DNA from 2 places in the Agrobacterium sp. NPDC090283 genome. Region 2 is predicted to be linked to the other one. Evidence: predicted binding sites of a transcription regulator. Region 2 holds the regulator's gene; the other holds the start of a gene.
What was found. Region 2 encodes LexA, which represses DNA repair genes until DNA is damaged. Its sites were predicted from a motif close to TGTTCNNNNTGTGTTCNG; they were not measured.
Positions count from the first base shown of each region.

Region 1: ACIQUH_RS06340 (putative DNA modification/repair radical SAM protein) is a predicted target of LexA. The motif match lies at 1,381-1,398, and genes of this name have one in related genera.

Region 1 covers NZ_JBIVYG010000003.1:162,864-168,831, reverse strand. The annotation lists gene ACIQUH_RS06345 (UdgX family uracil-DNA binding protein) at 1-143, opposite strand, end outside; gene ACIQUH_RS06340 (putative DNA modification/repair radical SAM protein) at 143-1,375, opposite strand; gene greA (transcription elongation factor GreA) at 1,597-2,073, shown strand; gene ACIQUH_RS06330 (glycosyltransferase family 4 protein) at 2,162-3,217, shown strand; gene ACIQUH_RS06325 (Lrp/AsnC family transcriptional regulator) at 3,247-3,714, opposite strand; gene trxB (thioredoxin-disulfide reductase) at 3,982-4,956, shown strand; gene ACIQUH_RS06315 (LysR family transcriptional regulator VtlR) at 4,981-5,877, shown strand.
Region 2 covers NZ_JBIVYG010000001.1:537,816-543,783, forward strand. The annotation lists gene ACIQUH_RS02675 (ComEC/Rec2 family competence protein) at 1-1,680, shown strand, start outside; gene ACIQUH_RS02680 (glutathione S-transferase family protein) at 1,701-2,378, opposite strand; gene lexA (transcriptional repressor LexA) at 2,818-3,540, opposite strand; gene ACIQUH_RS02690 (TRAP transporter large permease subunit) at 3,788-5,047, opposite strand; gene ACIQUH_RS02695 (TRAP transporter small permease) at 5,044-5,577, opposite strand; gene ACIQUH_RS02700 (TRAP transporter substrate-binding protein) at 5,697-5,968, opposite strand, start outside.

The DNA.
Region 1 (5,968 bases), on a different contig from region 2:
CCGGCGAAATCCAGCAGCCCTGCCCCGTCATCCCGCGACCGCCAGTCAATCATCTCCGGCCGAATATCGGCCGCAAGGGCCGCGCGCGCGGCATCGCGCCACTCGCCGAAATCGCCCCGCCCTTCCAGCACCGGGCCATACATCACAACAGCGACAATTGTTCGGGCTGCGGTGCAAACATCGCCCGCAGATCCGGCCGTTCGGTCAGCTTGCCCGGCGTCCAGCCCTCGGCGACGATGAAAGCCTTCACCTTTTTAAGGGACACACCAAAACGGGCAATATCCTCCAGCCGCAGCCGCCGGAACCGCCGCGACGATAGAACAGAGGCCACCGTCTTGGTGCCGAAACCGGGCACGCGCAACAGCATTTCCCGATCCGCCGCATTGACGTCCACCGGGAAACGCTCGCGATGTTTCAGCGCCCAGGCGAGCTTCGGGTCGATATCGAGATCGAGCATGCCGTCGCCGCCGATCGCGGTTATCTCGCCAATGTCGAAACCGTAAAAGCGATAAAGCCAGTCCGCCTGGTAAAGCCTGTGTTCCCGCATCAGCGGCGGCTTGATGAGCGGCAGGTTCTTCGACGAATCAGGAATGGGGCTGAAGGCCGAATAATAGACGCGCCGCAAACCGTAACTGCCATAAAGCCGGGCGCTGGTGGAGAGAATGGTGCTATCGTCAGCGCCGTCGGCGCCAACGATCATCTGCGTGCTCTGGCCGGCCGGCGCAAAGCGTCTGGTCTTTCTTGTCCTGACGGTCGGCTCCCCCGCCTCCTCGATCTTCAAACGGATATCGGCCATGGAACGGCGAATATTGGCGGGCTGCTTTTCCGGCGCAAAGCGACCAATGCCGCTATCGGTTGGCAATTCGATATTGATCGAAAGGCGATCCGCGTAAAGCCCCGCCTCCTCGATAAGCCTGGGCGATGCTTCGGGAATGGATTTCAGGTGGATATAACCGCGAAAACCATGGGTAACGCGCAACTCCCGCGCCACGCGCACCATCTCTTCCATCGTATGATCGGAGGAGCGGATGATGCCGGAGGACAGGAACAGCCCCTCGATATAGTTGCGCCGGTAAAATTCCAGCGTCAGCCAAACCACCTCTTCCGGCGTGAACCGCGCCCGCTCGACATTGCTGGAGGAGCGGTTGATGCAATAGGCGCAATCATAGATACAGAAATTGGTGAGCAGGATTTTCAACAGCGAAATACAGCGCCCGTCCGGCGCATAGGCATGGCAGATGCCCGACCCTTCCGTGGAACCCAGACCGCCTGACGCTGCGGAGTTGCGTTTTGTCGTGCCGCTCGATGCGCAGGAGGCGTCGTATTTCGCCGCGTCGGAGAGAATGGCCAGCCGTTGCCTGATTGACTTCTTCATAATTATGTTCACTATATGTTCCATTGAAAAATGTCAATCATATTGCTTAAGTCTCTGAATAGACGCGGGAATATGCCTTCCTCAAATTTGCTGGCATTTCACTGTCGTCTTCTGATATAGTCGGCTCAGTTATGATTTTGGCATGGTTCCGGAGTTCCCCTCCGGAACCTGTTTCTTTTTGTGTCTGCAAGTAAAGCGACCGGAATGCGAAGGATAAAAAAATGGTAGAAAAAGTACCGATGACTCAGGGTGGATTCGTCAAGCTGCAGGAGGAGCTGCGCTGGCGCCAGCAGGAGGAACGCCCCCGTATCATCGAGGCGATTGCCGAAGCGCGCGCCCATGGCGACCTTTCGGAAAACGCCGAGTACCATGCTGCCAAGGAAGCCCAGAGCCACAATGAAGGCCGCATCACCGAACTCGAAGACCTGACCGCGCGCGCCGAAGTCATCGATCTTTCCAAGATGTCGGGCTCGAAGATCAAGTTCGGCGCCACCGTCAAGCTGGTCGACGAAGACAGCGACGAGGAAAAGACCTATCAGATCGTCGGTGACCAGGAAGCCGATGTGAAGGCCGGCCGCATTTCCATCTCCTCGCCCATTGCCCGCGCCCTTATCGGCAAGGAAGTCGGCGACAGCATCGAAGTCAATGCGCCCGGCGGCGCCAAGGGCTACGAGATTCTCGCGGTTCAGTGGGGCTGATAAGCCCCAACGCGCAATGCGCCCCACGCGGGCGCATTGCTTCTTGACGTATTGCCCCCCAAATTAGCCGCAAAGACGGAAGCCCATCTTGTCCCACGTCAGTCTGAAAGATGTGCAGGTGCTTGCGCCGAACTTCAAACGCAGGCTCTCCGGCGTCACCTCCACCATCGTTCAGCTTATTCCGGTGCAGAACCGGCTGGGACAGAAGGTGGCCGTCATCGGCCCGGGCCTGCCGCCGCATCTGCCGCATGTGCGCTTTCGCCATCTGTGGCGGCTCTGGCAAAACGGCCCGCAGGGCGGCCCGCGCATCTGGCATGCCCGCCGCAACCTCGAAATGTTGCCGGGTCTTCTCCTCCGCGACGTGCTGCGCATGAAGGTGAAACTGCTCTTCACCTCGGCCGCGCAGAGGCGGCATTCCACCTATACCCGCTTCCTGATTTCGAAAATGGATGCGGTGGTTGCGACCAGCACCCGCTCCGGCTCGTTTCTGGAAGTACCCCATCGCGTTGTCATGCATGGCGTCGATACCGACCTGTTTCATCCGGCCACCGGACCCGAGGACACCATCGCCGCAACCGGTCTGCCGGGCCAATATCTGATCGGCTGCTTTGGACGGGTGCGACACCAGAAGGGCACCGACCTCTTCGTGCGCGCTATGATCGAGCTTTTGCCCGCCCATCCGCAATGGACAGCCGTGGTTTCCGGCCGGGTTACGGCGGAACACAAGGCTTTTGCCGAAGCACTCGAGGCCGACGTCAAGGCCGCCGGCCTTTCGGACCGAATCGTGTTTCAGGGCGAGGTGAACGACATCAAGCCGTGGTACCGGCGGCTGACGCTCTATGTCGCCCCATCCCGCAATGAAGGTTTCGGATTGACGCCGCTCGAGGCCATGGCGTCGGAAACCGCGGTCGTCGCCAGCACTGCCGGCGCCTATGAGGAAATGATCATCAAGGGTGAGACGGGCGCGCTCGTTGAAGCGGGTGACTATGAATCGCTCAGGGATGCGATAAAGACCTATCTGGCCGATCCGGCTCTGGCGTTAAACCATGCCCGTGCCGGACTTGCGCATGTGCGCACCACCTTCCCGCTCGAAAAAGAGGCCACGAGTCTCGGCGCTGTTTATGATGCGTTGCGGCGGGGGTGATCCGCCTTAGCAACCGCAAAGCCTGCCGTTCAGATTTCCACCAGGCCGACGCGCTTGACCTGACGGATGGTGAGCATGGTGCGCACCGTATCGACATTCTCATCCGCCGTCAGAACTTCGATGACGAAATCCTGAAACTCCGTCAGGTTTTTCGCCACGCAATGCAGCAGGAAATCGCTTTCGCCCGATACCATCCAGGCCTGACGCACCAGCGACCAGCCGGACGTCGCTGCGGCAAAGGCCTTCAGATTGCTGTCGGACTGCCGCTTCAAACCGACCATGCAGAAGGCGACGAGATCGAAACCGAGCTTCGGTGCGTTCAACATGGCGTGATAACCCTCGATCACGCCAGCTTCTTCCAGCTTGCGGACACGCCGGAGGCATGGCGGCGCGGAAATCCCGACCCTTTCGGCCAGCTCCACATTGGTCATGCGCCCGTCGCGCTGCAATTCGCGCAGGATTTTCAGATCGATGGCATCGAGTTCGACGCTGGTCACGGAGAAGTACCTCGTTAAGCTGGAGAACTTCCTTGTACTATTCGGCACGGGATTCGCAACATTATGCCACCGCCCGGTCACAAAATTGCGCGCGCATCCACAACTGCCTTGTTGGTAACGCAAGGCTGCCCTTGAATAAAGACACTAGACAACCTTAAATACCGGGCAACGAAGGGGTTGCGGCCTGTCCGCCGTGATGCGGCTGGAAGACGCTGGTGCCGAAAGGCACCGCTACTGAAAGACCCCGTTATTGAAAGGAACGTTTCCATGTCTGCCCGCCACACGAAGGTATTGATCATCGGCTCCGGTCCCGCCGGTTATACCGCGGCGATCTACGCGGCCCGCGCAATGCTGAAACCCGTGCTGATCGCCGGCATGGAACAGGGCGGCCAGCTGATGATCACCACCGATGTCGAAAACTATCCGGGCTTCGCCGATCCGATCCAGGGCCCTTGGCTGATGGACCAGATGCTGAAGCAGGCAACCCATGTGGGCGCGGAAATCGTCAGCGATCTCGTCACCGAAGTTGAAACCAATGTGCGGCCTTTCGTGGTCAGGACCGATTCCGGTCAGGTCTGGACCGCCGACACGCTGATCATTGCCACCGGCGCCAAGGCCAAGTGGCTAGGCATCGAGAGCGAGCAGCATTTCCAGGGCTTCGGCGTTTCCGCCTGCGCCACCTGCGACGGTTTCTTCTATCGCAACAAGGATGTGATCGTGGTCGGCGGCGGCAACTCCGCCGTGGAAGAGGCGCTTTATCTCGCCCATATCGCCAGGTCGGTCACCGTCGTGCACCGCCGCGACAGCTTCCGTTCGGAAAAAATCCTGCAGGAACGGTTGTTCGCCAAGGAAAACGTCAAGATCCTCTGGAACACCGAAGTCGCCGAAATCACCGGCGCGCCGGCAAAGCCGCCGATGCCGCCTTCCGTTTCCGGCGTGAAGCTGCGTGACACCAAGACCGGCGCGATCAGCGACATGCCGATCGATGGCGTCTTTGTCGCCATCGGCCACGCCCCGGCGGTCGAGCTGTTCAAGGGCAAGGTGAAGCTGAAGGATAACGGCTATATGTGGACCGCTCCCGATTCCACCGCCACCGACGTGGAAGGCATTTTCGCCGCCGGCGACGTCACCGACGATATCTACCGTCAGGCAATCACCGCCGCCGGCATGGGCTGCATGGCGGCGCTGGAAGCGGAACGTTATCTCACCGCGCATCAACCGCTTGCTGTCGCAGCGGAATAACCGAAAGGCAGGATAGGCATGGCAATGCCATTGGACTGGGATAAACTGCGCATTTTTCATGCCGCAGCCGAAGCGGGGTCTTTCACCCATGCTGCCGACAAGCTGCATTTGTCCCAGTCGGCCATCAGCCGTCAGGTCAGCGCGCTGGAGCAGGATGTCGGCGTCAAGCTGTTTCATCGCCATGCCCGGGGCCTGATCCTCACCGAACAGGGCGAGCTGCTTTATCGCACCGCCCATGACGTGCTGCTGAAGCTCGAAACCGTCAAGATGCAGCTCACCGAAACGACGGAGAAGCCAAGCGGCAAGCTGCGCGTGACGACGACGGTTGGCCTCGGCCAGGGGTGGCTGACGGACAAGGTGCAGGAGTTTCTGCAGCTCTATCCGGAAATGTCGATCCAGCTCATCCTCGACAATGAGGAACTGGACGTGAACATGCGCCATGCCGATTGCGCCATCCGCCTTCGCCAGCCGCAGCAGTCGGACCTCATCCAGCGCAAGCTGTTCACGGTGCATATGCATGTCTATGCCGCGCCGTCCTATATCAACCGCCATGGTGAGCCGCAGTCGGTCGAGGATCTCGACAATCACCGCATCATCTCCTTCGGTGAACCCGCGCCCAACTATCTGCTTGATGTCAACTGGCTGGAAAATGCCGGACGATCTTCCGACAATACGCGTACGCCGCATCTGCAGATCAACAGCCAGACCTCGATCAAGCGCGCCTGCCTGCTGGGAATAGGTATTGCCTGCCTGCCGGATTATATCGTCGGCCGCGATCCGGGCCTTATCCAGCTATCGCTCGCCGCAGACATTCCGTCCTTCGATACCTATTTCTGCTATCCGGACGAGATGAAAAACGCTGCAAAGCTGAAAGCCTTCCGCGACTTCATCGTCGCAAAGGCTCGAAACTGGAACTTCTGACTTTAAAATAATCGACGTCCAGATATAATATTTTAAATTCAAATACTTATGAATGGACGAGCAGGAGGGGCGCAAAGGCGCCCCTCTTCAG
Region 2 (5,968 bases):
GCCGACATGCAACTCTATGGCCTTCGCACCGCAATTGCCGAACGCATCCGCAGCACCATCGGCGGCGATGCCGGAGCCTTTGCTGCCTCCATCGTCACCGATGAGAGACAGGCCATATCCCCCGAGACGATGGAAGCGTTGCGACTGTCCGGCCTTGCCCATATCGTCGCCATATCCGGCCTCAACATGGCGCTGGCGTCCGGCATATTCTTTGTCGGGCTGAGGCTTGCCTTCAGTCTTTTTCCGGCATTTGCGCAGCGCTGGCCCGTCAAGAAGATTTCGGCTTTCGCCGCACTCCTGATGACACTTGCCTATTATCTCATTTCCGGTTTCGCCGTCTCCGCCGAACGCGCCTGGTTGATGACATCGGCGATGCTGATCGCGGTGCTGTTCGATCAACCCTCGCTCAGCCTCCGGAATGTGGCGCTTTCCGCGCTGGTCATTCTTGCTTTTTCGCCATCGGAAATCATGGGGCCGAGCTTCCAGATGTCCTTTGCCGCGACCATCGCGCTCGTCGCCTCCTACGCCGCCTGGAGCCGCTGGCGCGCCGAGCGGGAACGTCTGTTCATCGGGCGCAAACCGGCATGGATGACGGTGGCGCAAACGGCGGGCGCCATCATCGGCGGCGTCATGACGACGTCGCTGATCGGCGGGCTCTCGACGGCGGTCTATTCAGTCGAGCATTTTCAGCGTGTCACCACCTATGGACTTTTCGCCAATCTGGCCGCCATGCCGCTGATGTCGCTCATCGTCATGCCCTTCGGCCTTGTCGCCATGTTGCTGATGCCCTTCGGGCTCGACGCGCCATTCCTGAAGGTCATGGGTTACGGCATGGCCCTCGTCATCGAGGTTGCGCAGGAGGTGGCGTCCTGGGGAGGAAGTGCGGCAACGGGACGTCCCCATGACTGGTTTCTGGGTCTCGCCTCGGCTGGTTTTCTGCTGCTGACATTGCTGCGCAGCCGGCTTGCGCTTCTGGGCATGCCGTTTCTGTTCCTCGCCTTTGGCCTGTCGGCGGCCGCGGCCTATCGCAATCCGCCTGATCTGCTCGTTCATGAGGATGGTGAGCTGGTGGCGTTACTGGAGGACGGTAAAGTCTATACGACGAAAACACAGCCGCAGGGTTTCGTTTATGGTCAGTGGCAAAGGGCGCTGCTTTTGCCGGAACAGCCTGTGCCGCCGGTCTTTCTCAAGAGCGAGACCAAGACAGCCAAAGTGGCTTTGACCACGAAGGCGAAGCTCGATCCGAAAGAGATGAGCGCTGTCGCCCGGCGGATGACGGTGGCCCTGAGAGACGCCGCACCCGGTGTTTTCACCTGCAGCAAAGGTATATGGTGCGCAGCGCGCGCGGGAAGCGGCGAATGGATCATCGTTCTGGAAGACGGTCGCTTTGCCGGAAAGGCCTGCGATATCGCCGATATCGTCATCGTTTCCCGCAGAACCTCCTTCTCCCAATGCCGCTCGGGCGCGCTCCTGTTGAATCGCGATATTTTGCGACGGATCGGTTCGCTGGAGCTGGACTTCGCAGACAGCGATCAGGCAGGGGTGGTCGGCAGGTTGGGCGCCGCAATCGCCGGAATGGACAGGCCCTGGAGCGAACATCGCTATTACGACTGGAAAAGCGGCCATTTTGAACACGACCTGCCTGATGCCGTGACCCGGTTGCTGGCGGCGCCGCAATAAAGTGCCGCCAGCATGGATCGTCAGGCCCTTATGCGCAAATCCGCGGTCACGTCGCCGATCCCGGCGATTTCCTCTTCATGCGCCGCGTCGCGCCATGTCTCCTTCAGTCCGGCCTCGTACCATTCGCGCATGGCGGGAAGGGCAAGCAGCCGGTCGCAATAGGCTTTTGCCGCGGGCGAAAGTTCCGCCCCATAGCTCTGGAAACGAAAGGCCACCGGGCAGAAGAAGGCATCGACCGCCGTGAATTTCTGGCCCGCAAGATAAGGCCCGCCGAATTTCGCGAGACCTTCGCTCCACAGCGCATCGATGCGCTTTATATCGGCCGCAAGCCCGGTGTCGCCACCCTTCGGTTTTACGCGAATGCCGACCGACATGGGATATAGATTGCGCAGCGAAGAAAAGCCCGCATGCATTTCGCTCGCCGCCGAACGAGACCAGGCCCTTGCCTGCTTGTCGCTCGCCCAGACGCCCTGGTGTCGCTCCGCCAGATATTCGGCGATCGACAGCGATTCCCAAACCGTCACTCCCTCATCGACAAGGCAGGGTACCTTGCCGGTCGGAGAGAAGGTGGAGAAGGAAACGCCTTCGCCGAAGGGAACGAGTTTTTCATCGAAGGCGATGCCGAGCGTGCGCATCAATACCCACGGCCGCAGCGACCATGAGGAATAGTTCTTGTTGGCAATATAAAGATCGTACATGACGTGCTCCCCGATATGACGCGCATTTCTATAACGGCGGATGGGCCTTGGAATATTGCAAATAATCCATGGCTCCCATAAGCGGCATTGATGGATGGGAAGGTGAGGTCAGGGAAAAAGAGGCGCATCCACGTCACCACCTGGAGATGACGGCGAGACATATGGCGACGCGATTTGCAACCTGCATCCTCGCTCAAGGAGATGAAGGGTGCTCATTTCCTTGAATTCAACCAGCCGCCTCTTTGCCCTTTCCTGCAGCACAACGAAAACATCTGGCATGAATCCGGAACCATCCTTCATGACAAAAGACGCGCCGATCCGCTGGACGATTTCTCTTTACTTCGGCAAAGCCGCATTGTTCCAGAAAGCAAACCGCGATGCTTCAAAGGGAGCGTCATCTTTCCCGATGACGCTCCCACCGAAAAAAAGGCGCCGTCAATTAATGATAACGGCGGATCAGCCCAACCAGCTTGCCCTGGATTTTCACCCGGTCCGGTCCGAAAATACGGGTCTCATAGGCGGGATTGGCCGCTTCCAGAGCGATGGAAGCTCCCTTGCGGCGGAAACGCTTCAGGGTCGCTTCTTCATCATCCACCAGCGCGACGACGATATCGCCCGGATTGGCGGTGTTGCCGTTGCGGATGATGACGGTATCGCCATCAAAAATGCCGGCCTCGATCATCGAGTCGCCCTTGACCTCAAGAGCATAATGTTCGCCCGAACCCAGCATGTCGACCGGCACGGCCACATCGTGGGTGTTGTTCTGGATGGCGGAAATCGGCACGCCGGCGGCGATGCGGCCCATGACCGGCACGGTGACGGCGCCGCCGAGATCATTGGCTGGCGCCTTGGGGGCAGGGGCCGGTTCCGGCGTCTTCGGCTTGCCGAGGCTGCCTTCGATGACGCTGGGCGAAAAGCCGCGCTGCGGCCTCGCACCCGGCGTGTAGGCCTCCGGCAATTTGATCACTTCCAGCGCTCGTGCCCTGTTAGGTAGCCGGCGAATAAAGCCGCGCTCCTCGAGCGCGGTGATGAGCCGGTGGATGCCGGATTTGGAGGCAAGATCGAGTGCGTCCTTCATTTCATCGAAGGAGGGCGGCACGCCGGACTCTTTCATTCTTTCATGAATGAAGAGAAGCAATTCCTGCTGTTTGCGCGTGAGCATGAGGAAAACACCCTTGAGAATCGTCGTTGAAGTCGCGAAACAAATACAGAACGAACACTATATGTTCCATATGTGTTCCGCAATCCCCTAAAATTTCGTGAAGGGTGTATCGCAGATGGTGATTTGATCGTCGAAACCGTGAACAAAGCGGATTTGATTACTTAAGCGAGGTGTCTCGAACGCCAAAACCATCGGCCGGGGAGAATCGGCCGATGGTTTCCGTTGCCATTTTGCTGCGGGCTGAGTGTCAGTAGATCGTGAGCGCAGGAATGAAGCTGACCGCGATGAGAAGCAGCATCGCCATGGTGAAGAACGGCCACAATTCCCTCGTCGTCGCGCCGAGCGGCGCTCTGGCGATGGAGGACGAGATGAAGAGCGTGGTGCCGATCGGTGGCGTATAGAGCCCGATACCGAGATTGATGACCATCATCATGCCGAGCTGCACCCGGTCGAGCCCGATCATATCCGCAAGCGGCACGAAGATCGGTCCGAGAAGCAGGATCGACGGCGGCAGATCGAGCGGCATCCCGATGATCAGCATCAGGATGTTCATCATGAGAATGATCAGGATCGGGTTGGAGATATTCTCCGCCACCCAGGTGGCGAAATGCTGGGGAGCCTGATCGAAGGTGAGGACCCAGCCTACCGCCGCACTGCCCATGATGACCAGCATGACGACGCCGGTTGCCGAGCCCGCCTCGACGAAATTGTCGCAGAAACGTTTCCACGTCAGATCGCGATAAAAGAAGATGCTGAGCACGAGCGAATAGACGACAGAAAGAACGGCGACTTCCGTCGGCGTTGCAAAGCCGAAGCGCAGGCCGAGGATGATCAGGATCGGCAGAAGGATTGCCGGCAGGCTGCGGAATGCAAGGAGCGCCAGATCGCGCTTGCGGATACTTTCGTCACGCACGGCATAGCCCCGCCGCACAGCGATGGCCCAGCAGACGAAGATGAAGCCCACTGCCATGAGCAGGCCCGGCAGAATGCCGGCTATGAACAGATTGGCGATGCTGACACCGCTGACCAGCGAATAGAGGATCATCGGGATCGACGGTGGGATAAGCACGTCGATGACCGCCGAGGTGGCATTGTTGGCCGCACAGAGGGGGGCAGGGTAGCCTTGGCGTTTCTGCCATGGAATGAGCACCGAACCGAGCGCACTCGCATTGGCGACCGCCGAGCCGGAAACGCCGCCGAACACGACCGAAGAAATGACCGTCGTGGAAAGCGGGCCGCCGCGCCAGCGCTGCATGGCCTTGGAGGCGAGTTCCAGAAGCTGGGTTCCGAGTTTGCCGCCGAGCATCAGCGTGCCGGCGAGCATGAAGAACGGCAGCGCCAGCATCGGAAAAGACTGCGTCTGGTCGTAAACCTGCTGCGCCACGATCGAAAGCGGCACGTAACCGTTCCACAGCACGGCGACACCCGCAGAGATGATCAGGGCGTAGCCGACCGGAACCGCAATCATCATGAGAATACAAAATGCAATGATCATCACGATGGTCATAGCGGCATCTCCTCGGTTGCGCCGTGCGGGCGGGCATGCCAGCCGCCGGAGAGAATGCGCAGGCTCGCTGTTGCGGTCGTGACGGAGACCAATGCCGCGCCGAAGGCGATGGAATAATAGCCGATGCTGTTGGGCAGTTGCAGGACGGGGCTGATTTCTGCGCCGGCGATCTCGGCGACGACAAGCGCCTGTTGCGCGAGAATGACGAAGCTTGCGACCGTCACGAGATTGGCAAACAGCAGAACGCCCACCTTGCCGCGTTCGTCGAACTTGTCATAGATCCACTCCACTGCCATATGCGCGCCGTTCTGCGCCGCAAGGGTAATGCCGGCGACGATGAACCATGGAAACAGCATGGTCGGCAGTTCTTCCGCAAAATCCAGACCGCCGGATGTCGATAGATAGCGGACGATGACGTTTGCGGTCATGATGACCGTGAGCAGAATGCCTGACGCCACGATGATGACGCGGCAGAGGATGGCGATGAAACTGTCAACGCGATTGGCGGCGGACAAGGCTCCTTCGAGCATTGGCGCATCTCCTGAAAACTGAAACCGTATGAATGTCGGCGTGAGCGACGCTCCCGCCGATCCTGTCGGTGGACATGAAGGCGAGGTCGGGCGGCACGAGCCGGCCCGGCATCTGATCGTCAGCCCTTGGCAGCTTTTTCAAGCTCAGCGACGAAATCGCCGAAGGGCTTCTGCTTCCATGTCTCCAGCACCTGCGCGGTGGCCTTCGCGAAAGCGGCGTGGTCGATGTCTTCCACCACCTCGATAGCGGCATTGGCCTTGAATGCGGCCAGAGACGCGCTTGCCTTTTCAGCCGAGAGTTTGCGCTGAAGCGCCCCGGCCTCCTTCGCAGCCGCCTTGACCGCCTCAAAATCCTTGCCCAGCCGCCCCTCGGCGAATTTGGACATCAGGA